DNA from 3 places in the Streptomyces nidicola genome. Region 1 is predicted to be linked to each of the others. Evidence: riboswitches for the same ligand, from Rfam matches in the RefSeq annotation. Region 1 holds a riboswitch; each other region holds the start of a gene.
The links. A riboswitch is a leader RNA that binds a small molecule or an ion and turns the genes downstream of it on or off. The one in region 1 is predicted to bind cyclic di-AMP.
Positions count from the first base shown of each region.

Region 2: linked by a shared signal. The riboswitch ahead of ACOKM3_RS20905 (M23 family metallopeptidase) and the one ahead of ACOKM3_RS18305 (C40 family peptidase) in region 1 are both predicted to bind cyclic di-AMP.
Region 3: linked by a shared signal. The riboswitch ahead of ACOKM3_RS24625 (transglycosylase family protein) and the one ahead of ACOKM3_RS18305 (C40 family peptidase) in region 1 are both predicted to bind cyclic di-AMP.

Region 1 covers NZ_JBNBPI010000001.1:4,048,783-4,056,048, reverse strand. The annotation lists gene ACOKM3_RS18335 (ATP-binding protein) at 1-206, shown strand, start outside; gene ACOKM3_RS18330 (LuxR C-terminal-related transcriptional regulator) at 203-886, shown strand; gene ACOKM3_RS18325 (LysE family translocator) at 942-1,589, shown strand; gene ACOKM3_RS18320 (cupin domain-containing protein) at 1,570-2,112, opposite strand; gene ACOKM3_RS18315 (C40 family peptidase) at 2,184-3,227, opposite strand; gene ACOKM3_RS18310 (hypothetical protein) at 3,528-3,881, shown strand; gene ACOKM3_RS18305 (C40 family peptidase) at 3,949-5,139, opposite strand; cyclic di-AMP (ydaO/yuaA leader) riboswitch at 5,148-5,320, opposite strand; gene pcrA (DNA helicase PcrA) at 5,527-7,266, shown strand, end outside.
Region 2 covers NZ_JBNBPI010000001.1:4,588,346-4,595,611, reverse strand. The annotation lists gene ACOKM3_RS20930 (GNAT family N-acetyltransferase) at 1-344, shown strand, start outside; gene ACOKM3_RS20925 (ATP-binding protein) at 393-2,681, opposite strand; gene ACOKM3_RS20920 (alginate lyase family protein) at 3,019-4,242, shown strand; tRNA gene ACOKM3_RS20915 (tRNA-Met) at 4,305-4,378, shown strand; gene ACOKM3_RS20910 (PP2C family protein-serine/threonine phosphatase) at 4,654-5,709, shown strand; cyclic di-AMP (ydaO/yuaA leader) riboswitch at 5,953-6,100, shown strand; gene ACOKM3_RS20905 (M23 family metallopeptidase) at 6,112-7,164, shown strand.
Region 3 covers NZ_JBNBPI010000001.1:5,405,452-5,412,717, forward strand. The annotation lists gene ACOKM3_RS24600 (glycoside hydrolase domain-containing protein) at 1-444, shown strand, start outside; gene ACOKM3_RS24605 (SurA N-terminal domain-containing protein) at 587-1,255, shown strand; gene ACOKM3_RS24610 (nucleoside triphosphate pyrophosphohydrolase) at 1,302-2,312, shown strand; gene ACOKM3_RS24615 (cytochrome P450 family protein) at 2,332-3,627, shown strand; gene ACOKM3_RS24620 (LysM peptidoglycan-binding domain-containing protein) at 3,771-4,817, shown strand; cyclic di-AMP (ydaO/yuaA leader) riboswitch at 4,998-5,155, shown strand; gene ACOKM3_RS24625 (transglycosylase family protein) at 5,160-5,879, shown strand; gene eno (phosphopyruvate hydratase) at 6,242-7,266, shown strand, end outside.

The DNA.
Region 1 (7,266 bases):
ACGTCGACGGGGAAGAGGTTTTCGTCTCCGTACGCGACCGGGGCCCCGGCTTCGACCTCGACTCCATCCCGCCCGACCGCATGGGCGTAAGAGAATCCATCATCGGCCGGATGGAACGCAACGGCGGGACGGCCCGGCTGCGGGCGGTGCCGGACGGCGGCACCGAGGTCGAACTGACCATGAAGAGGGCGGAAGGGACGTCATGACCGACGAGGCAGCTCAGACACGACGGGTACGAGTGGTCCTGGTCGACGACCACCGGATGTTCCGCACCGGCGTCCAGGCGGAGATCGGCCGCACCGAGGAGACCGGCGTCGAGGTGGTCGGCGAGGCCGCCGACGTCGACCAGGCGGTCACGGTGATCACGGCGACAAGGCCCGAGGTGGTGCTCCTCGACGTGCACCTCCCCGGCGGCGGAGGCGTCGAAGTCCTGCGCCGCAGCGCCCAGATGATGGCGGACGCGGAGAACCCGGTGCGCTTCCTGGCGCTGTCGGTCTCGGACGCGGCGGAGGACGTGATCGGCGTGATCCGGGGCGGCGCCCGCGGCTACGTCACGAAGACGATCACCGGCACGGACCTCGTGAACTCCATCTTCCGCGTCCAGGAGGGCGACGCGGTGTTCTCGCCCCGCCTCGCCGGTTTCGTCCTCGACGCCTTCGCCTCGACGGACGCGCCGCCGGTGGACGAGGACCTCGACCGCCTCACCCAGCGCGAGCGCGAGGTCCTTCGCCTCATCGCGCGCGGTTACGCGTACAAGGAGATCGCCAAGCAGCTCTTCATCTCCGTCAAGACGGTCGAGTCGCACGTCTCGGCGGTGCTGCGCAAGCTCCAGCTCTCGAACCGGCACGAGCTGACGCGGTGGGCGACGGCGCGACGGCTGGTGTGACCGGCCGGATTTAACCGGTGGAGCCCGGCGCCGCGCCTGTGGCTCCATGGACTCCATGATGTCCACCGACCGCCTCCTCGCCTTCGCGGCGATATCCCTCCTCCTCATCGTCATCCCGGGGCCGAGCGTCCTCTTTGTCGTCGGCCGCGCCCTCGCGCAGGGCCGCCGCGCCGCCCTGATGACGGTCCTCGGGAACACCATCGGGGCGTATGTCCTCGTGATCGCCGTCGCCCTCGGGGTCGGCTCGCTCGTCGAGCGCTCGGTGGCGATCTTCATGACGCTGAAGCTGGTGGGCGCGGCCTACCTGATCTACCTGGGCATCAAGGCGATTCGCCAACGGCGTTCGCTGCGCGCGGTGTTCGAGGAGGAGCGGGGCGAGGCGGGCCGCGGCAGCACCCTGCGCACCCTCTGGGAGGGCTTCGCGGTGGGCGTCGCCAACCCCAAGACGATCGTCTTCTTCGCGGCGGTACTGCCCCAGTTCGTCGACCGGGAGGCGGGGCACACGGTGCTCCAAATGCTGCTCCTGGGCCTGGTGTTCAACGTGATCGCGATCGCCTCCGACAGCCTCTGGGGCCTCGCCGCCTCCACGGCCCGCACCTGGTTCGCCCGCTCCCCACGCCGCCTCGCGGCAGTCGGCGGCACGGGCGGCCTCGCGATGGTGGGCCTCGGCGTGACGGTGGCGGTCACGGGGCGGGCGGACTGACCCCGGCCCCGTCCGCACGCCGCCCCGGCACCAGTGGCGTCAACTGCTCGATGTCGTAACGGAGTCGGAGCGCGGCCACGGCATCGGGTGCGGGCGGCCCGGCGGCGATCAGCTCACCCATCTCCCGGAGATACGTCTCGTGCCCGGACGGGGCGACGAGGAACAGCAGCCGGGCCGGTCCCGGGCCCGGATTGCCGAAGGCGTGCGGGCAGCCGGCGGGCACGTACATGGCGCTGCCCGGCCCGCCCCGCGCCACCTTGGCGCCGGTCCGTGACTCCCAGGTCTGCCAGTCCCCGCCGGTCCGCAACCGCGGCTCGAAGGCCAGCAGGTCCAGCTCGCCGCCGAGCACGTAGAAGATCTCCTCGGCCTCGTGGTGGAGATGTGCCCCCACGTCGAACCCGACCGGAATCTCGGCCTCGAACATCGACCATCGTGGCGTGTGTTCCGCGCCGACCTTGAGCGTCATTCCGGCGGCCTCGATCCTGCGACCGGCACCGGGGGAGAGCAGAAATCCGTCGGTCATACGGGCAGCGTGGCGGCGGCCGGGCGCGGTTGGCAACGCCGCCGGGAGCGTAGACGGTGACCGGTGCGGCGTCACGCCACGCGCGTCGCCCCCGCGAACGGCATCTCGTCGATCGGGGCCACCCGTACCGGGGCGCTCGGGTTCGGGGCGTGGATCATCTTGCCGCCTCCGATGTAGAGGCCCACGTGGCTGATCGAGGAGTAGAAGAAGACCAGGTCGCCCGGCTGGAGCTGGGACTTCGGGATGCGGGGGCCCGCGTCGATCTGGCTGTACGTCGTGCGGGGGAGTGAGACTCCGGCCGCCTTGTACGCGGCCTGCGTCAGGCCCGAGCAGTCGAAGGCGTCGGGGCCCGTGGCGCCCCATACGTAGGGGCTGCCCAGTGCGCCGTACGCGAAGGAGATCGCGGCCTTGGCGCGGGAGTTGGGGGCCTGGGAGAGGTCGGCGCGTTCCGCCGAGCGGGAGGAGCGGTCGCTCGTCGCGGGGGCGGCGGTGCGCTCCTCGGGGGTGAGGCGGTCGAGGAGGCGCCGGGCCTCCGCGAGTTTTCGCTTCACCTTCTTCTTGTTGTCCGCCAACTCGGCTTTCTTGGCGCGGAGTTCGGAGAGCGTGCCGTCCGCGTCGTCGCGCAGCTGGTCGATCTCGCGGAGTTCGCCCTGGACGCGGGTGACCTCGGCGGCCTGCCGCGCGCCGACGCGCTCCGTGAGGGACGCCTTGTCGAGGTAGGCGTCGGGGGAGGAGGAGAGGAGCAGCTGGACCGACGGGTCCACGCCTCCCGTGCGGTACTGGGAGGCCGCGACCGAACCCAGCTTCTCGCGCTGGGAGTTGAGTGATTCGGTGCGCCGGGACGCCTCGTCCTGGAGGGCGTCCACCTTCTTCCGCGCCCCGTCCGCCTTCTCCTTCGCCCCGTTGTACTTCTGGGTGGCGACCTCCGCCTCCTGGTACAGCTTGTCGACCTTGGCCCGCACCTGCGCGGGGCCGAGCTCGGGCTCCGCGTGCGCCGCCCCGCCGTCGAGGGCGGTGACGGTGGCCGCGGAAGCGAGGGCGAGCGTGGCCGCGGTGCGGGCCGTGCCCCCACCGCGGAGCGAACGCGGTCGGGGCTTTCGATGCGCTGCCGGCACAAGGTCCTCCTCTGGGCGCCGTACGAACCGCACGGCCCCCGGTCGCGCGTCCGGCGGCGGCCCGCACAGGGGAGCGGGCCGCCGCCGGACCTTTCTCGGCGGGGTGTCCGACTGCCGCCCCTGGCCCGGGCGGCGGTGGGGAGCCGGTCACCTGAGGAAGGACGCTAAACCTCTGCGTAACGGGTTGGTGCCGGATTGTTCGCAACTGGTCCGTTTGTTACGGATGGTGGCGGAGAGTGATAACAGAGTGGCAAAGGGGTGCCCGTAGTGGGCCATGGGCGTCCGGTTAGGCTCCGAACCATGGACGTACTCATCCACCTCTTCGTCGGCCTGCACATCATCGGCATCGCCTCGCTGCTCGGCGGCTTCCTCACGCAGATGTCGGCGATGAAGGAGGGCGCGGCCCGCTTCAACAAGGCGATGCTGCACGGCGCCCTGACCATGCTGGTGACCGGCGTCGCCCTGGTCGGCCTCAACCAGGCCGACGGCAGCACCGTGAACAACATCAAGATCGGCGTGAAGCTCGCGCTCCTGATCGTGATCCTCGGCATCGTCTACGTGAAGCGGGACGAGGAGAAGGCGGAGAAGGGCCTCTTCATCACGGTCGGCGCGCTCACCGTCGTCAACATCTTCATCGCGGTGCTCTGGACCTGAGCGACCGCGTACCAGGACGCACAGAAGGGCCCGGCAGGTCGCACCTGCCGGGCCCTTCTGCGTGGGGTCAGGCCGGCCGCACCACGCTGTGGATCGACGACGTGCCGTCGTAGTAGATCGACTCCTCGCGCACGACCGCGCCCGGCTTCGGCGCGTGGACCATCATCCCGTCGCCCATGTAGAGGCCCACGTGGCTGATGTCGTCGTAGAAGAACACCAGGTCACCGGGTTGGATGTCGGAGAGCGGCACCGTCTTGCCGATCTCGACCTGGTCCCAGGTCGTCCGGGGCAGCGAGATCCCCGCGGACTTCCACGCCGCCTGGGTGAGGCCCGAGCAGTCGTACGAGTCCGGGCCCGTGGCGCCCCACACGTACGGCTTGCCCTCCTGGGACTTGGCGAACGCGAGCGCCTGCGCGGCCTTCGTGGCGTACGAGGCGTCGGACGAAGAAGAACCGGAGCCCGAGGATCCCGAGCCCGAGGAGCCGGACGACTCCTGTTCCTTCTGCGCTGCCTCCTCGGCCGCCTTCCGCTTCGCCTCCGCGGCCTTCTGCTGGGCGGCCAGCTCGGCGGCCTTCTTGCGGGCCGCCTCCTCCTTGGCCTTCTGGATCGCGGCGAGCCGCGCCTTCTCCTTGGCGGTCAGCTCGGCCAGCAGCTTGCGCGCGTCGGAGAGCTTCGTCTGGACGGTCTCCTTCGTCGACCTCAGCTCGGTCTGCGACTCCGTGAGGTCCTCCAGGCTCGACTGCGCCTCGGTGCGCTTCTTCGCGGTCTCGCGCGCCTGCGCCTGATAGTCGTCGACCGACTTCTTCTGCTCGTCGGTGAGCCGGCTCATCAGCTGGCGCTGCGAGAAGTAGTCCTCCGGGTCGTCCGCGAGGAACATGGTTGCGGTGTCGCTGACCCCGCCCGAGCGGTACTGCTCGGCGGCGTACCTGCCGAGCTTCTGGCGGGCCGTGTTCATCTCGTCGGTGTGCTGGGCGACATCGTCGAGGAGCTTGTCGACCTGCTGCTTCTTGGAGTCGGTCCGCTCCTTCGCCCCGTTGTACTTCTGGGTGGCGACCTCGGCCTGCCGGTACAGGGTGTCGACCTTCTGCTGGACCTCTTCGAGGCGCGGCTTGGACGAGGGCTGCGCGGGCGCGGCCTGTGCCGTCTGCGAGAGCAGGGCCACGGAGGTGAGGGCGGCGGTGGTGATGCCGACCGCGGGGGTCGTGCGAAGGCCGCCGGTGATCCGGGAACGGCTGCGGGGCTTGCGGTGCGACGCCAAGGCAGGCGACTCCTTCCGTCGTCCGCCTACCGGGTTAGCTGTCGGGTTCGGGCGTGGTACACGGAAGGCTGCCCTACGGTCGGCTGCCCTGTCCTGCCGGGCCGTCGGCCGATTCACCCCAAGGTCGGTTGGGTCCCCGGTTCCCTGCCTCACGGCGTACGGAACTCGGCGGGGGCTGCCCGCTCGCCGCGACATTCGCGGGCGGGGGGACGGGCTGCCCGGCTGCACCGTAGCCAACTCGTGTGGCTGCTGTGAAGGTTGATGTTCGATATGCCCGATACATTTTCGTGATCTGCCCCTCTGCGGGCCCGCGGGGCCCGGTGGAGTTCCCCGGAGTTTTGAAGGCAGCCACGGGTTGTCAGTGGGGCGGCCTAGACTCGTAGAGCGATGAGCAGCCTCTTTGACGACAGCTTCCTGACCGGCCTCCAGAAGGGTGCGGAGGAACCCCCGCCGCCGCCCCCGGACCCCGAGTACGACGACGGGGCCCCGGAGCCGATGCCGGACGACTTGTTCGGCGGGCAGCTCGGCGCGCCCGAGGACAGGGACACGCACTACCGGGACGGCGCCCCGCGCCCCGTCCTGAGCGCGGCCTCCCTCCTGGAGGGGTTGAACGAGAACCAGCAGGCGGCCGTCACACACGGCGGGACCCCGCTGCTCATCGTCGCGGGCGCCGGATCCGGCAAGACCCGCGTCCTCACGCACCGCATCGCGTACCTGCTCGCCGAGCGCGGAGTGCACCCCGGCCAGATCCTCGCGATCACGTTCACGAACAAGGCCGCGGGCGAGATGAAGGAGCGCGTCGAGGACCTGGTGGGCCCGCGCGCCAACGCCATGTGGGTCTCGACCTTCCACAGCGCCTGCGTCCGCATACTGCGCCGGGAGAGCAAGAAGCTGGGCTTCACGTCCTCCTTCTCGATCTACGACGCCGCCGACAGCAAGCGGCTCATGGCGCTCGTCTGCCGCGACCTGGACCTGGACCCGAAGAAGTTCCCGCCGAAGTCCTTCAGCGCCAAGATCAGCAATCTCAAGAACGAGCTGATCGACGAGGAGGACTTCGCGGCGACCGCGGCCGACGGCTTCGAGAAGACCCTCGCCCAGGCCTACGCGATGTACCAGGCGCGCCTGCGCGAGGCCAACGCGCTGGACTTCGACGACCTGATCATGACGACGGTGAACATGCTGCGCGCGTTCCCGGACGTCGCGGAGCACTACCGCCGCCGCTTCCGCCACGTCCTCGTCGACGAGTACCAGGACACGAACCACGCGCAGTACGCGCTGGTGCGCGAGCTGGTCGGCCCCACCGAGGGCGAGGACGCGGACCCGGCCGAGCTGTGCGTCGTGGGTGACGCGGACCAGTCGATCTACGCGTTCCGTGGCGCCACGATCCGTAACATCCTCGACTTCGAGGACGACTACCCCAACGCGAAGACGATCCTGCTGGAGCAGAACTACCGCTCCACGCAGACGATCCTCAGCGCGGCGAACGCGGTGATCGAGCGCAACGAGTCGCGCCGCCCCAAGAACCTGTGGACCAACGAGGGGCCCGGCGCCCAGATCACCGGTTACGTCGCGGACACCGAGCACGACGAGGCCCAGTTCATCGCCGACGAGATCGACCGGCTCACGGACGCGGGCGACGCGCTGGCGGGCGACGTCGCCGTCTTCTACCGGACGAACGCGCAGTCCCGTGTCTTCGAAGAGATCTTCATCCGCACCGGCCTGCCCTACAAGGTCGTCGGCGGCGTCCGCTTCTACGAGCGCAAGGAGGTCAGGGACGTCCTGGCCTATCTGCGCGTGCTCTCCAACCCCGAGGACTCGGTGCCGCTGCGCCGCATCCTCAACGTGCCGAAGCGCGGCATCGGCGACCGCGCCGAGGCGATGATCGACGCGCTCTCCCAGCGCGAGAAGATCTCCTTCCCGCAGGCGCTGCGCCGCGTCGACGAGGCGTACGGGATGGCGGCCCGCTCGGCGAACGCCGTGAAGCGGTTCAACACGCTGATGGAGGACCTCCGCACGATCGTGGAGTCGGGCGCGGGCCCGGCCACGGTCCTGGAGGCCATCCTCGAACGGACGGGGTATCTCGCCGAGTTGCAGGCCTCCACCGACCCGCAGGACGAGACCCGCATC
Region 2 (7,266 bases), 540 kb from region 1:
GCGCCTACGGGTACCGCATGGAGCGCGACGGGGCGTGGTGGGCCGACTTCCCCGTCGAGGTGACACGGCAGACGGAGGAACTCACCGCGTCCGGGCGGGTGTTCGTGCTCACCCAGCTGATGGTGCTGCCCGCGCACCGCCACCGCGGCGTCGCGACCCGCCTCGGGGACCTGCTGTTCTCCCGTCACACCCAGGACCTCGTGGTGGCCGGTGTGGACGCGGACAGGCGTGCGGCCGGGGTCGGGCAGCTGCTCCGGGCGTGGGGCTGGAAGGCGCTGCCCGCCTCGGGTCCTGGCGCGGAGGAATCGGGCCGGGAGGTGTGGACGCGGGGGCCCCTGCGGTAGGCGGGCCGGCGCTCAACTCGGGTCCTGCCAAAGCGTGTTGCGCAACGCTCAGGGGTTGGTGGCCTCGCGGGTGGTCTCGCCCACCAGGCTGGCGATCTGGGCCCGGGAGGAGAAGCCGAGCTTGGTCAGGATGTGTTCGACGTGCGCGTCGGCGGTGCGCTTGGAGATGACGAGGCGCTGCGCGATCTGCCGGTTCGACAGGCCCTCGGCGACCAGCGTGGCGACCTCCCGCTCCCGGCGGGTCAGCACGCCCAGCGGTGTGACCTGCTCGTCGGGCTCGGGGATGGCGACGGGCGGCTCGTCGCCGGTGGCGCGGGCGATCACCTGGTCCAGCGGCGCGGTGGCGCCGCCGCGGAACGCCGCGTCGTACGCGGTCTCGCCGAGGACCTGCCTGGCCTTCCGCTCGGCCGCGTACTGGAATTCCTGGAGCATGCTCACGCCGAACATCGGCACGGCACCGCACCTGCGGTAGAGGCCGGCGACGGCGCCCAGCAGCCAGGCCGCCCGCACGCAGTGCTCCGGCTCCTCGGCGGCGATCCAGGCCAGCGGTTCCAGGCAGTGCGCGATGCAGAGGTAGTCCTCCAGGTCGTACTTGCAGCGGGCACCGACGCGGGCGAGCCGCGCGCACTCCTCGTGGTCGCCCATCAGCCACAGGGCGACCGCCTTGTGGCAGGCGGCCCAGCCCCGGTTCCAGCGCTCCTCCGGGCCGGCCATGGACAGCGTGACGTCGTAGTTGTCGCAGGCGGCTTGCAGGTCGCCCAGCAGCATGTGCAGGAAGCCCAGGTGGTACCCGTACATGAGGATGCCGACCTGGTCGTCGAGTTCGCGCAGCGTGACGTGCGCGGCCTCGTACAGCTCCACCGCCGCCTCGGGCCGGCCCATCGCCATGTGGACGCAGCCCAGGATGGCCCGCGCGTGCGCGTGCAGCCGCTCGTCCCCGAGCTGTACGGCGATGTCGCAGGCCTCCTCCAGCATCCGCGGCAGCTCCGGGGAGTGGTCGCCCTGGATGGCGGCGTACCAGCCGGCGTACCGCAGGGCCATGGAGCGCTCGGCGACCGGTTCGGGTACGAGTTCGAGCCCCTTGTGCAGCCAGTACCGGCCCTCCGACAGGCGTGAGGCGCAGAACCAGTACGCCCACAGCGTCGTGGCGAGCGTCAGGCCGGTGTGGGCCTCCCGCGGCGAGGAGTAGGAGAACTCCAGCGCCACCCGCAGGTTCGCGCGCTCGCGCAGCAGCCGGTGGAAGCGCGGCATCTGTTCGTCGCCGGACCATTCGGCCTCGAACCACCGGGCCAGCTCCAGGTAGTGGTCGCGGTGGCGCACCTGCACGGCGTGCCCGTCGGCGCACTCGGCCAACTGCTCCGCCCCGTACTCGCGCAGGGTGTCGAGCAGCCGGTAGCGGACGCCGTCCGCGTCGTCGGCCCGCAGGACCACCGACTTGTCGACGAGCCCGATCAGCTGCTCGACGACCTCGTCGGCGGGCAGCGCTTCGTCGGCGCAGACGTCCTCCACGGACGGCAGGTCGAAGTCGCCCGCGAAGACCGAGAGCCGGGCCCACAGCAGCCGTTCCTGCGGAGAGCACAGATCGTGGCTCCAGTCGATGGCCGTCCGCAGGGTCTTGTGCCGCGGCAGGGCCACCTTGCTGCCGCCGGTGAGCACGCGGAACCGGCTGCTGAGGCGGTCCACGATCTGTTCGAGGGACAGGGCGCGCAGCCGCACCGCCGCCAGCTCGATGGCCAGCGGGATCCCGTCGAGCCGCCGGCACAGGGCGGCGACGGCCCCGCGGTTGCCGTCGTTCAGCGCGAACCCGGGCACCACGGCCGAGGCGCGGTCGGCGAAGAGCCGCATGGCGTCGGTGGTGGTGGGCTGCCCGTCCTGTGCGGAGGGCACGGCCAGCGGCATGAGGGGGAACGTGTGCTCACCGGGTACGTCGAGGGGTTCGCGGCTGGTCGCCAGGATCCGCACCGAGGGCGCGCTGCGCAGCAGGACGTCGGCGAGCATCCCGCAGGCGTCCACGATGTGCTCGCAGGTGTCGAGCACCAGCAGCAGCTCCTGGTCCTCCAGGTGGTCCACGAGGACGTCGAGCTGCGAGCGGTTCGGCTGTTCCGGCAGGCCGAGCGCGGCCGACACCGAGTGCGCCAGCAGGTCTGGGTCCTTCAGGGAGGACAGCGGCACCATGCAGACGCCGTCGTCGAGTGCTCCTGCCAGCTGGGCGGCGACGCGCAGCGCCGTCCTGGTCTTGCCGACACCGCCGGGCCCGAGAAAGGTCACCAGGCGGACCCTGCCCAGGAGTTGGGTGGCCGCCCCGATCTCCTTGGACCGGCCGACGAAGCTCGTCACCTCGATCGGAAGATCACCTGGGCGCCGCTCAGCATTCACTGCGATCGCCTCTTCCCGGTGAACAGGTCGGCAGGGAGGAGCAGCACCGTAGTCGGCGCGGCCCGGCACCGGCTCCCGTAGTCCGAAAGAGTCCGGAAGAGTCCGAAAGAGTCAGAAGAAGTTCGAAGACCCCAAGAAGGGTGCAAGAAGGGCACAAGAGGAGTGCAAGAGGAGCGAGGAAGGCGACACGTGGCCCGAGCGAGGGAGGCCGCACGCGCCCCCTTCCCGACCGGCGCAACAGATCCTGCGGACATCGCCCGCACGCGTCAGGCTGCCAATGATCCGACCGGAGGTGTTCATGGCAGCGGGCGCACGGACGCGACGCGTTCTTCTGGGGAGCCTCGTCCCCTTCCTTGTGGTGGCCGCGACGGCGTGCGGCGGGACCACACGGACCGACTCCGACGTGGGCGCGCACCCCGAACACCGGCCCTCCGGCGGCCCCTTCGCGCACCCGGGCGTCCTGGTCGGCAAGGGCCAACTGGCCGCGGTCCGCGACCACGTGGCCCGTAAACAGGAGCCGTGGATCTCCGCGTACAAGGAGATGAGCGACAGCAAGTACGCCGACCTCGACTACAAGGCCAAGCCGTACGCGACCGTGGAGTGCCCCTTCGACGCCGAGGCGGGACAGGGCTGCGTCGAGGAGCGCGAGGACGCCATCGCCGCCTATACGCAGGCCCTGCTGTGGAACATCACCCGCGACAGGGCGCACGCCGCCAAGGCCGTCGAGATCATGGACGCCTGGTCGGACAAGGTCACCGGGCACACCGCGGACAACGCGGGGCTTCAGGCCGCCTGGGCCGGCGCCTCCTGGGCGAAGGCCGGCGAGCTGATGCAGTACACGTACAAGGACTGGCCGGACGGGCAGGAGCTGAAGTTCCAGCGAATGCTGCGCGAGGCCTATCTGCCCGAAGTGCGGGGCGGCTCCGCCGACTTCAACGGCAACTGGGACCTGGTGATGGCCGACGCGACGATGAGCATGGGCGTCTACCTGAACGACCAGCGCGCCTTCGACCAGGCCGTCGGGCACTTCCGCAACCGCGTCCCCGCGTACTTCTATCTGTCCTCCGACGGGCCGCTCCCGGTGAAACCGAAGGGCAGCGACATCAACACTCCGAAGGAACTTCAGACGTACTGGTTCGGGCAGAAGACCTTCAAGGACGGGCTCGCCCAGGAGACCTGCCGCAACTTCAAGCACGCCAGCTACTCCCTCGCCGCCACCTCCCACATGGCGGAGACCGCCTGGCACCAGGGCGTCGACCTGTACGGGGAGGTGAAGGACCGGCTCGCCGCCGCGCTCGAACTGCACTCCAAGTACCAGCTGGGCACCAAGGCCCCGTCCTGGCTGTGCGGCGGGAAGGTGCAGCGGGACATGGGCCCCGACACGGAGGTGGGCCTTCAGCACCTGAAGGGACGGCTGAAGATGGACCTCCCGCAGACCGAGAAGCTCACCCGCAAGCAGCGACCCGAGGGAACGGACGACCTGTTCGTGGCGTGGGAGACGCTCACACACGCCGCCGCGTGAGCCGTCACGCGAAGCGATTCGCGTTCACTCCCCCTGATGGCGTAGAGTTGTGAACACAACGGCGCGGGGTGGAGCAGCTCGGTAGCTCGCTGGGCTCATAACCCAGAGGTCGCAGGTTCAAATCCTGTCCCCGCTACTGAAGACCGAGGCCGGAATCTCATCGAGATTCCGGCCTCGGTTTTTTTGTGCCGCGATGCCGTCGCGGCGCCCCGTGTCGCCCCTGTGCCGCCGGTGTTGCGCACGTCACTTTCCCCACCCGTACGGCCCACTCCTGCTCGCCCCCGCGTCCCCGTGCAGGAACTCTTGGTGAGACGCCGGAAGCTGGCAGGGAACGGCAGGAGACAAGTGGTGGGGCAGCGAACAGGAGGTACCGGCGGGAGACGGAGGCGGCACGGCTCAGAGAACGTGAGCGTGCGGCTCTTCCTGCGGCTGCTGCCCCTGCTGCTCGTCATCGGCGGCGCGATCTACGAGTACGTCACTCCCAGCGGTTTCCCCGGCGCCCCCTTGTTCAGCGCGGCGCCGCTGGTGGCCGCCCCGTTCTTCTCGCTCCGCGCGACGATGCTGGTCGGCGTCGTGTCGATCGGCGCGATCGTCGCCGTGCACCTGCGTTTCACGGGGCACCTCGACTCGGTGTTCGTCACCGAGATCGCCACCGTGGCCACCGTCTGCCTGCTGGCCTGTCTGCTCAACCGGATCGTCTACCGAAGTTACGAGCAGCTGGCCTCCGCCCGTGAGATCGCGCAGGCCGCGCAGCTGGCGGTGCTGCCCGAACCGGCCCGGCGGCTCGGCGGTTTCGTCATCGCGGCGCGCTACGAGGCGGCGCAGGCCGACGCGTTCATCGGCGGCGATCTGTACGCGGTCCAGGACACCCCGCACGGTATCCGGATCATCGTCGGCGACGTGCGCGGCAAGGGGATGGGCGCGGTCGCCGCGGTCGCCGTCGTCATCGGCGCGTTCCGGGAGGCCGCCGAGCAGGAGGGTTCCCTGGAAGCGGTCGCCCAGCGTCTTGAGCGGGCCCTGGCACGCGAGGGCACCCGGCGCAGCGGCATCGACGACTTCGAGGGCTTCACCACCGCGGTGCTCGCCGAGATCCCGCACGGCGTCGAGCTCGTCCGCGTCCTCAACCGGGGCCACCCCAGCCCCCTGTTACTGCTCGGCGACGGCACCGTACGCGCACTCGATCCGTGCCAGGCGGCGCTGCCGCTCGGCATGAGCGAACTCGGCAGCTGGCCCGACCGGGCCGTCGAGGCGGCGTTCCCGTCCGCGGCCACGCTGTTGCTCTACACCGACGGGCTCTCCGAGGCGCGCGACCCGAGCGGCCGCTTCTACGATCCGGCGGCCCGGCTCTCCGGACGCGTCTTCCCGGGGCCCGAGGAACTCCTCGCGTCCCTCGCCGCGGAGGTGCGCGCGCACACCGGTGACGGGACGAAGGACGACATGGCGCTGCTCGCCGTGCGACGCGGCTGAGTTCCTTGATCGTTATTACCAGAGGTAGTCGAACGGCGTCGCTCCGCATAACAATTGACGCACCATCAGTTGCATGGACGTTTGCGGAGTGCGATCAACTCGCCCGATTCCGCCCACTCCTGTCCCGATAAGTCCTGGCCAGAGTCGTGAACGATCAGTGGGAAGCGCTTGGAATTACTGTCTGCTGTCTATTAACGTTCGATAACGCAGCGCGGTCGTCCCAGCCGTCACAAGAGACGGCTCCGTGCGCACACGCTCAATCCCGCAAGGGAACCGGGGAACCACCAACTTGGGGTGAATCGGACGCTGTTCCTGTCCAAGGAGGCGTCCGTAGGAGACCTTCCTGCTCCGAACCCGTCAGCTAACCCGGTAGGCGAGAAGGAAGGAAAGGAGAGCGCCCCCGTGGCGTCGAACCGGCCTGCCCCCGACTTCTTCTACGGCCCCGAAGACGACTTCGGCGTCGAGCAGGAGACCTGGGAGGAGTGGAACCCCACCGAGGAGTCCGTCGCTCCCGTCCGCGGCAGGCATCGCGTAGCCCGCCGCCGTGGTGGATTCGCTCGCAGCTCCACTGTTCTCGGCGTCGGCGTGGTCGCCGCCGTCGGTGCGGGCGGCATCGCCACCGCACAGGGCGGCAAGCCGCCGGTCCACATCTCCATGCCCGACCTGTCGGCGGTCAAGGACTCGCTGCCCGAGGCCAAGTCGCTGCCGGGCGTGGGCTCGCTGATATCCGACGGCTCGGACTCCGATTCCGACTCCGGCGCCACGGCCTCCCCGCTGAGCGGCGCCGGTATCACCCAGGCCGAGGCCGCCGACGGGCAGACCGGCGCCGGCGAGGCGCTGCGGGCCCGCATCATGCAGCAGGCCGAGACGCAGCAGGACGCGGCCGACGCCACCGCGAAGCAGGCCGCCGAGGAGGCCGCCGCCAAGCAGGCGGCAGCCGAGGCCGCCGCCAAGCAGGACGCGGCCAGGGCCAAGGAACTCGCCGACAAGAAGAAGGCCGAGGCGGAGGCCCGCCGCAAGGCCGAGGAAGAGCGCCTCGCCAAGCTCGCCAAGAGCTTCAAGCTCCCGGTCGCCTCGTACACGCTCTCCGGCACCTTCGGTCAGCCCGGCTCCATGTGGTCCTCCGGCTACCACACGGGCCTCGACTTCGCGGCCTCCACCGGTACGCCGATCCGCGCCGTCCACGGCGGCACGATCACGGAGGCCGGCTGGGCGGGCGCGTACGGCTACCGCACGATCCTCACCCTCGACGACGGCACCGAGCTGTGGTTCTGCCACCAGTCCTCGCTCAACGTCAGCGCGGGCCAGAAGGTCTCGACGGGCGATGTCATCGGCCGCGTGGGCGCCACGGGCAATGTCACCGGGCCGCACCTCCACCTGGAGGTCCACCCCGACGGGCAGTCCACCGGGGTCGACCCGGCGACCTGGCTGCGCGGCAAGGGCCTCACCCCCTGAGCGACTGAACCCCGGCGGTCCTGGCGCACACCCCCCGACGTCAGGGCTGCCGGTTTGCCCATTCTTGGGGCGGTTTCCGGTGCGATCCCGGAATACCGTATT
Region 3 (7,266 bases), 1.4 Mb from region 1:
GCCTCCCTCGGCGCCACCGACGGCGCCGACGCCGTCGCCAAGGCCTCCGCGCTCAACATGAAGGCGGGCAGCGCGCTCTACCTCGACATGGAGGCGTACGACACCACGAACTCCTCCTGCAACACGGCCGTTCTCACCTACATCCGCAACTGGCAGAAGGCGGTCCACGCGAAGTACTACCGGACCGGCCTGTACGGGTTCTCCAGCTCGAGCGCCAAGGCCGTCGCCACGACGACCGACCGCACGAACCTGCCGGGCACCCTCTGGTACGCCAAGTGGGACAAGGTGAACACGACCACCACCGACTGGCCGTTCGCCTCCACCCTGTGGACCGGCCACCACCGCGGCCACCAGTACATGGTCAACAGCAAGGAGACGCGCGGCGGTTACGCGATCACCGTCGACCGCGACGCGTGGGACGCACCGGTGGCCGTGGTCGGCTGAGCGCCGGTCGATACCCCGGTCGATACCTCGACCCGCGGCGAATCGTTGTCGAATAGGTGGCCTAGCACGCGGCCACCTCCTAACATCGATCACCGCCGGACTTTGTGCACCGACGCACAAACTCTTCGCAGGGAGGCCCACCTTGCACCGCCGCAACAGCCGCCGCACCGTAGTTGCTCTGTCCGTCGCCATCGCCGCAGTACCCGCCCTGACCGCCTGCGGCAGCGAAGCGCACCCCGGTGCCGCGGCCGTCGTCGGCGGCCAGCGGATCACCGTCTCGCAACTGGAGAGCCGGGTGAACGAGGTGCGGGACGCGCAACAGACCGCCACCAAGGACTCCGCGCAGTACGAACAGGCCATCGCCAAGACCGGCGGCCTCACCCGCAACACGCTGCACACCATGGTCCTCGACCGGGTCCTGCACCGCGCCGCCACCGACGCCGGCATCTCCGTCACCCGCAAGGAGATGCAGAGCATGCGGTCCGGCCTGGAGCAACAGGCGGGCGGCGCGAAGCAGTTGGAGGTCGCCTGGCTCCAGCAGTACAACATCCCGCCGAACCGGCTCACCGAGAGCCTGCGCACCGAGATCGAGGCGCAGAAGCTGTCGACCGCGCTCGGCGCGGACATGCAGACCCCCCAGGGCAAGGCCGTCTTCTGGAAGGCACTCTCCAGCGCCTCCAAGGAACTGAACGTCGACCTCAACCCCCGCTACGGAACGTGGGACGTCACCAAGAACAGCCGGGTCGACGCGAAGACGCCGTGGCTGAGGCAGATCACGAAGGAACCCGCGGCGGAGCAGCAGACCGCATAGGCACGTGAGCGGCGGGGATGTCAGTGGTCTGCGTTACGTTCGAGGGGTGAACGAACCCGAGGCGCACGACCACCACACCCCCGCCGACGCAGGCGACACCGCCGGCCGCGTCGTCCTGCTCACCACCAGCCACCGGGTCGCCCCCGGCCTCCTCTCCTGGCAGGCGTGGCAGACGCTGCGCACGGCCGACGAGGTGCTGTGCGCCGACTCCGCGCACCCGCAGCTGCCGTACGTGAAGGACGCGGGCGTCCAGGTCACGATCGCCTCGCCCACCGCCCGCGAGCTCGTCGACCGCTGCGCCGACGGCGGGCGCACCCTCGTCGTCCTCGCCACCGCCGAGGGCGACCGGCAGCTCACGGACGGCCTGGCGCGCCTCGCGGGCTCGGGCCGCGAACAGATGCCGAACCTCGAACTGCTCCCCGGCTCCTACGACCTGCCGGGCGCCCGCCTCCTCGACCTCGTCCAGGTCATGGACCGCATCCGCCGCGAATGCCCCTGGTCGAAACAGCGCACCCACGAGGACCTCGCCAAGTACGCGATCGAGGAGGCGTACGAGCTGGTCGAGGCCATCGAGACGGACGACCGGGAGGAACTGCGCGAGGAGCTCGGCGACGTACTCCTCCAGGTCGTCTTCCACGCGCGCATCGCCGAGGAGGACACCGACGAGCCGTTCTCGGTGGACGACGTGGCGGGCGGCATCGTCGACAAGCTCATCCACCGCCATCCGCACGTCTTCGGTGACGACACCGCCACGACCCCCGAAGAGGTCAAGGAGCACTGGCTGCGCACCAAGGCGGAGGAGAAGCGCCGCGCCTCGGTCACGGACGGCGTCCCTGTGGGCCAGCCCGGCCTCGCCCTCACCGCCAAGCTCGGCTCCCGGGTCCGCACCGCGGGCCTGGAAGTCCCGGTCCCCACGGGCGAGGGCGTCGGCTACGAACTCCTGGCCCTCGCCCTGCGCGCCGAGGCGGAGGGCGTGGACCCGGAGGCGGCACTCAGAGCCGCCGCCCGCGCCTACCGTGACGCGGTACGGACCACCGAGGGACTCACCGACCGGTAGGCCCCGATACCGTCGGGTGGTGACCGAGAGCCCCACCCCCTCCAGCGCCCCCGAACTCTTCAGCTGGGAGTTCGCCAGCGACCCGTACCCCGCCTACGCCTGGCTGCGCGAGCACGCCCCCGTGCACCGCACCACGCTGCCGAGCGGCGTCGAGGCCTGGCTGGTCACCCGGTACGCGGACGCCCGCCAGGCGCTCGCCGACCAACGCCTCAGCAAGAACGCGGACCACCACGACGAGCGGAGCCCCGCCAAGGGCAAGACGGGCATCCCCGGCGAACGCCAGGCCGAGCTGACGACCCACCTCCTCAACATCGACCCGCCGGACCACACCCGCCTGCGCCGCCTCGTCTCGAAGGCGTTCACCCCGCGCCGGGTCGCCGAATTCGCGCCACGCGTCCAGCAGTTGACGGACGACCTCATCGACGCCTTCGCGGCCAAGGGCGAAGCCGACCTGATCCACGACTTCGCCTTCCCCCTCCCCATCTACGCCATCTGCGACCTGCTCGGCGTCCCCCGCGAGGACCAGGACGACTTCCGCGAGTGGGCGGGCATGATGATCCGCCACGGCGGGGGACCACGCGGCGGGGTGGGCCGGGCCGTGAAGCGGATCCGCGCGTACCTGGTGGAGCTGATCCACCGCAAGCGCGGCGACCTCACCGACGACCTGATCTCCGAACTGATCCGCGCCTCCGACCACGGCGAACACCTCACGGAGAACGAGGTGGCGGCCATGTGCTTCGTGCTGCTCTTCGCCGGTTTTGAAACTACGGTCAACTTGATCGGCAACGGCACGTACGCCCTGCTCACGCACCCCGACCAGCGCGAGCGCCTCGCGACGTCGATCGCGGCGGGGGAGACGGGGCTGCTGGCGACCGGGATCGAGGAACTGCTGCGCTTCGACGGGCCGGTGGAGATGGCCACGTGGCGTTTCGCCAGGGAGCCGCTGACCATCGGCGGTCAGGAGATCGGCGCGGGCGACCCGGTGCTCGTCGTGCTCGCCGCCGCCGACCGCGACCCGGCGCGCTTCACGGAACCCGACACCCTCGACCTCTCCCGCCGTGACAACCAGCACCTCGGCTACGGCCACGGCATCCACTACTGCCTCGGCGCCCCGCTCGCCCGCCTGGAGGGACAGACCGCCCTCGCCACCCTCCTGACCCGCCTCCCGGACCTGCGACTTGCGGTGGAACCTACCGATTTGCGGTGGCGTGGCGGCCTCATCATGCGTGGACTGCGCACGCTCCCGGTGGAGTTCACCCCGCGTCAGATCCCCACCGGAACCGACGGGTCAGCTGACGGGCCGTCAACACTGTGACTTTCACGTGATCTACGCTGCATCGACTTGTGACAGGTGTTCGAGTGCCGCTACGTTCACGGATCATCGCGACACATGCACAACCCGCACCACTTGCACCACCCGTCGCGCGTAGCAGCATCAGTCTCGCGAAAGGCAAACGCATGCTCTCCGGGAACGGTCGTCACCGTCGCCCCCGTCAGGCCCCTGCTCTCGTCGTCGCAGCCGGAGTCGCCGGCAGCGCCATCGCGATCCCGCTGTTCGCCGCGAGCGGCGCGAGCGCCGCGACCACGCAGGCGTGGGACAAGCTCGCCGAGTGCGAGAGCGGTGGGCAGTGGAGCCTGGACGCCGGTAACGGCTACTACGGCGGTCTCCAGTTCACGCAGGAGAGATGGGAGGAGTACGGGGGGCTCGACTACGCCCCGCGTGCCGACCAGGCCAGCCGCTCGCAGCAGATAGCCGTCGCCGAGAAGGTTCTTGACGACAAGGGCGTGAGCGCCTGGCCGATGTGCTCGCTCACCGCCGACCTCACCGAGGACGACGGCTCGGCGGACGTCGACCCGGGCGTGTCCGCGTCGCCGCAGCCGTCCGAGTCCTCCACGCCGTCCGGCACCGATGCCGACAGCAAGTCGGACGACGGCGGCGACAACAGCGCCGACGAGGACGCCGACAAGGCGGGCTCCACGGACGCGACGGATTCGACCGGCGCGAGCGATTCGACCGAATCGGCGGATTCGGGAGACAAGGGTCACGACGGGGCCGAGGACTCCGCCGCGTCGGACCGCCCGTCGGCCGACGAGTCGGGCGATACCTCCGGTAACAAGGCCGAGGGCTCCTCGGCCCCTTCAAGTGACAAGTCCCACGCGCCTTCTGACGGCACCGCCTCCGAGACGGCCCCGCCGTCCGCCTCGCCCTCCGACGAGGCGCAGGACAGCGCCACGTCGGGCCGCCATCGCGGCGATCGCGCCGCCGAGGACGGCTCCGACTCCCGTACGGGGGAGGGGCGTCACGCCTCGCGCGACGAAAGGCGCGACGGCGACACGTACAAGGTGCACGCCGGCGACAACCTCTGGGACATCGCGAAGGCCCAGGACGTGCGCGGCGGATGGGACGCGCTCTACGAGCGGAACAAGGAGACGGTCGGTACCGACCCAGACCTCATCCTTCCTGGTCAGAGCCTGGACCTTGGGGACGGATCGGACAAAAAGTAGCGGGAGTTCGGGGCGGTTGAAGGGGCTTTGTCCGATCTTGATCGAGTGAGATATGGGTCTCAAAGCCCCTGATCGACTTTGAAATCGGACGGATCGACCGCTTACGTTCGTGACCGCTCGCTTCAGCGGGCCCCGATGGACGTCACGCCGAATCCTGCCAACGTCCGTACGGGAACAGTCGACGCTTATGCGCCGTAGGCAGGAGCGGGGGACCCAGGTAAGCGCCCTTCCGGGAGACCGGACGGGCTTGGGGTTAAGCAGCGCACAAGGATGCGTCTGCCGGGCACTCACTGGCCCGAACCCGACAGCTCACCTCGCAGGCGTCGGTGAGGAGATATCTCCATGCTGTTTTCCGGCAAGAACAAGCACCGCCGCCCGTCCAAGGCCGTCCGCGTCGCCACGCTCGGTGGTGTCGCCGCTGCCGCCGTCGCCGTGCCGCTGATGGGTGCGACCTCCGCCTCCGCCGCGACCACGTCCGAGTGGGACCAGGTCGCGCAGTGCGAGTCCGGTGGCAACTGGTCCACCAACACCGGCAACGGTTTCTACGGCGGCCTCCAGTTCTCGTCCTCCACCTGGTCCGCCTACGGCGGCGACCAGTACGCCTCCACCGCCGACCAGGCCTCCAAGGCCCAGCAGATAGCCGTCGGCGAGAAGGTCCTCGCCTCCCAGGGCAACGGTGCCTGGCCGAACTGCGGCTCGGGCCTGTCCTCCACCCCGAACGAGGGTGGCGCCGACGACTCGTCCTCGCAGCAGCAGAACACGCAGCAGCAGAACACCCAGCAGCGTGCCGACCGCTCCGAGCAGCGCCAGCAGCCGAAGCAGGAGGCCCCCAAGCAGGAGGCCCCCAAGCAGCAGGCGGCTCCGAAGCAGGACACCGTCACCACCCCGACCGGCAACAAGGTCGAGAAGGGCGACGGCGAGTACAAGGTCAAGACGGGCGACACCCTCAGCAAGATCGCCGAGGCGCACGACACGACCTGGCAGCAGCTGTTCTCGAAGAACAAGGACATCGTCAAGGACGCCAACCTGATCTACCCGGGTCAGCAGCTGCACCTCAGCTAAAGCGTCCGGTCCGCGCAGGACCACCGGTCCGTACCGGACCACGGTTTCGTACCGGACCACGGTTTCGTACCGGACCACCCAAGGCCCTCCCAGGCCATCAGGTACGGGCTCGGCATCGGCGGACGCCGAGCCCCGCCGCACCCCGTCCCCACGGGCCGCTCACTTCGGCGACCTCCGTCCCGGCACAGCCGGGACGGAGGTCGCTGTTTTTGTTCAGTTAAGGAACATTTCGCTATCGGCGTTGTCCACGAGGCGGGCGTTCGGATGGCCGATGCCCGCGAGCCGGTTACGCTCAGGGGTGCGGGACCACGTACCAAGCAGCCGCCCGCATAGCCTGCGTCACATCCAAGAAGGAGATGCTCGTGCCGTCCATCGACGTCGTCGTAGCCCGGGAAATCCTGGACTCCCGAGGCAACCCCACGGTCGAGGTCGAGGTCGGCCTCGACGACGGGAGCACCGGCCGTGCCGCCGTCCCGTCGGGCGCCTCCACCGGTGCCTTCGAGGCCATCGAACTCCGCGACGGTGACCCGAACCGTTACCAGGGCAAGGGCGTCGAGAAGGCCGTCCTCGCCGTCATCGAGCAGATCGGCCCGGAGCTCGTCGGTTACGACGCCACCGAGCAGCGCCTGATCGACCAGGCGATGTTCGACCTGGACGCGACCGACAACAAGGGCTCGCTCGGCGCCAACGCCATCCTCGGCGTCTCGCTCGCCGTGGCCCACGCCGCCTCCGAGGCCTCCGACCTGCCGCTGTTCCGCTACCTCGGTGGTCCGAACGCGCACCTGCTGCCCGTCCCGATGATGAACATCCTGAACGGTGGGTCGCACGCCGACTCCAACGTGGACATCCAGGAGTTCATGATCGCCCCGATCGGCGCGGAGTCCTTCTCCGAGGCCCTGCGCTGGGGCGCCGAGGTCTACCACACGCTGAAGAAGGTCCTGAAGAGCAAGGGCCTGGCCACCGGCCTCGGCGACGAGGGCGGCTTCGCCCCGAACCTGGGCTCGAACCGCGAGGCCCTGGACCTGATCCTCGAGGCCATCAAGGAAGCCGGTTACGTTCCCGGCCAGCAGATCGCCCTCGCGCTCGACGTCGCCGCCTCCGAGTTCTACAAGGACGGCAAGTACCAGTTCGAGGGCAAGGAGCGCTCCGCCGCCGAGATGACGGAGTACTACGAGGAGCTCGTCTCCGCGTACCCGCTCGTCTCCATCGAGGACCCGCTGTACGAGGACGACTGGGCCGGCTGGAACACCATCACCGAGCGCATCGGTGACAAGGTCCAGCTCGTCGGCGACGACCTCTTCGTCACCAACCCGGAGCGCCTCGCCCGCGGCATCGAGGAGAACTCGGCGAACGCCCTGCTCGTGAAGGTGAACCAGATCGGTTCGCT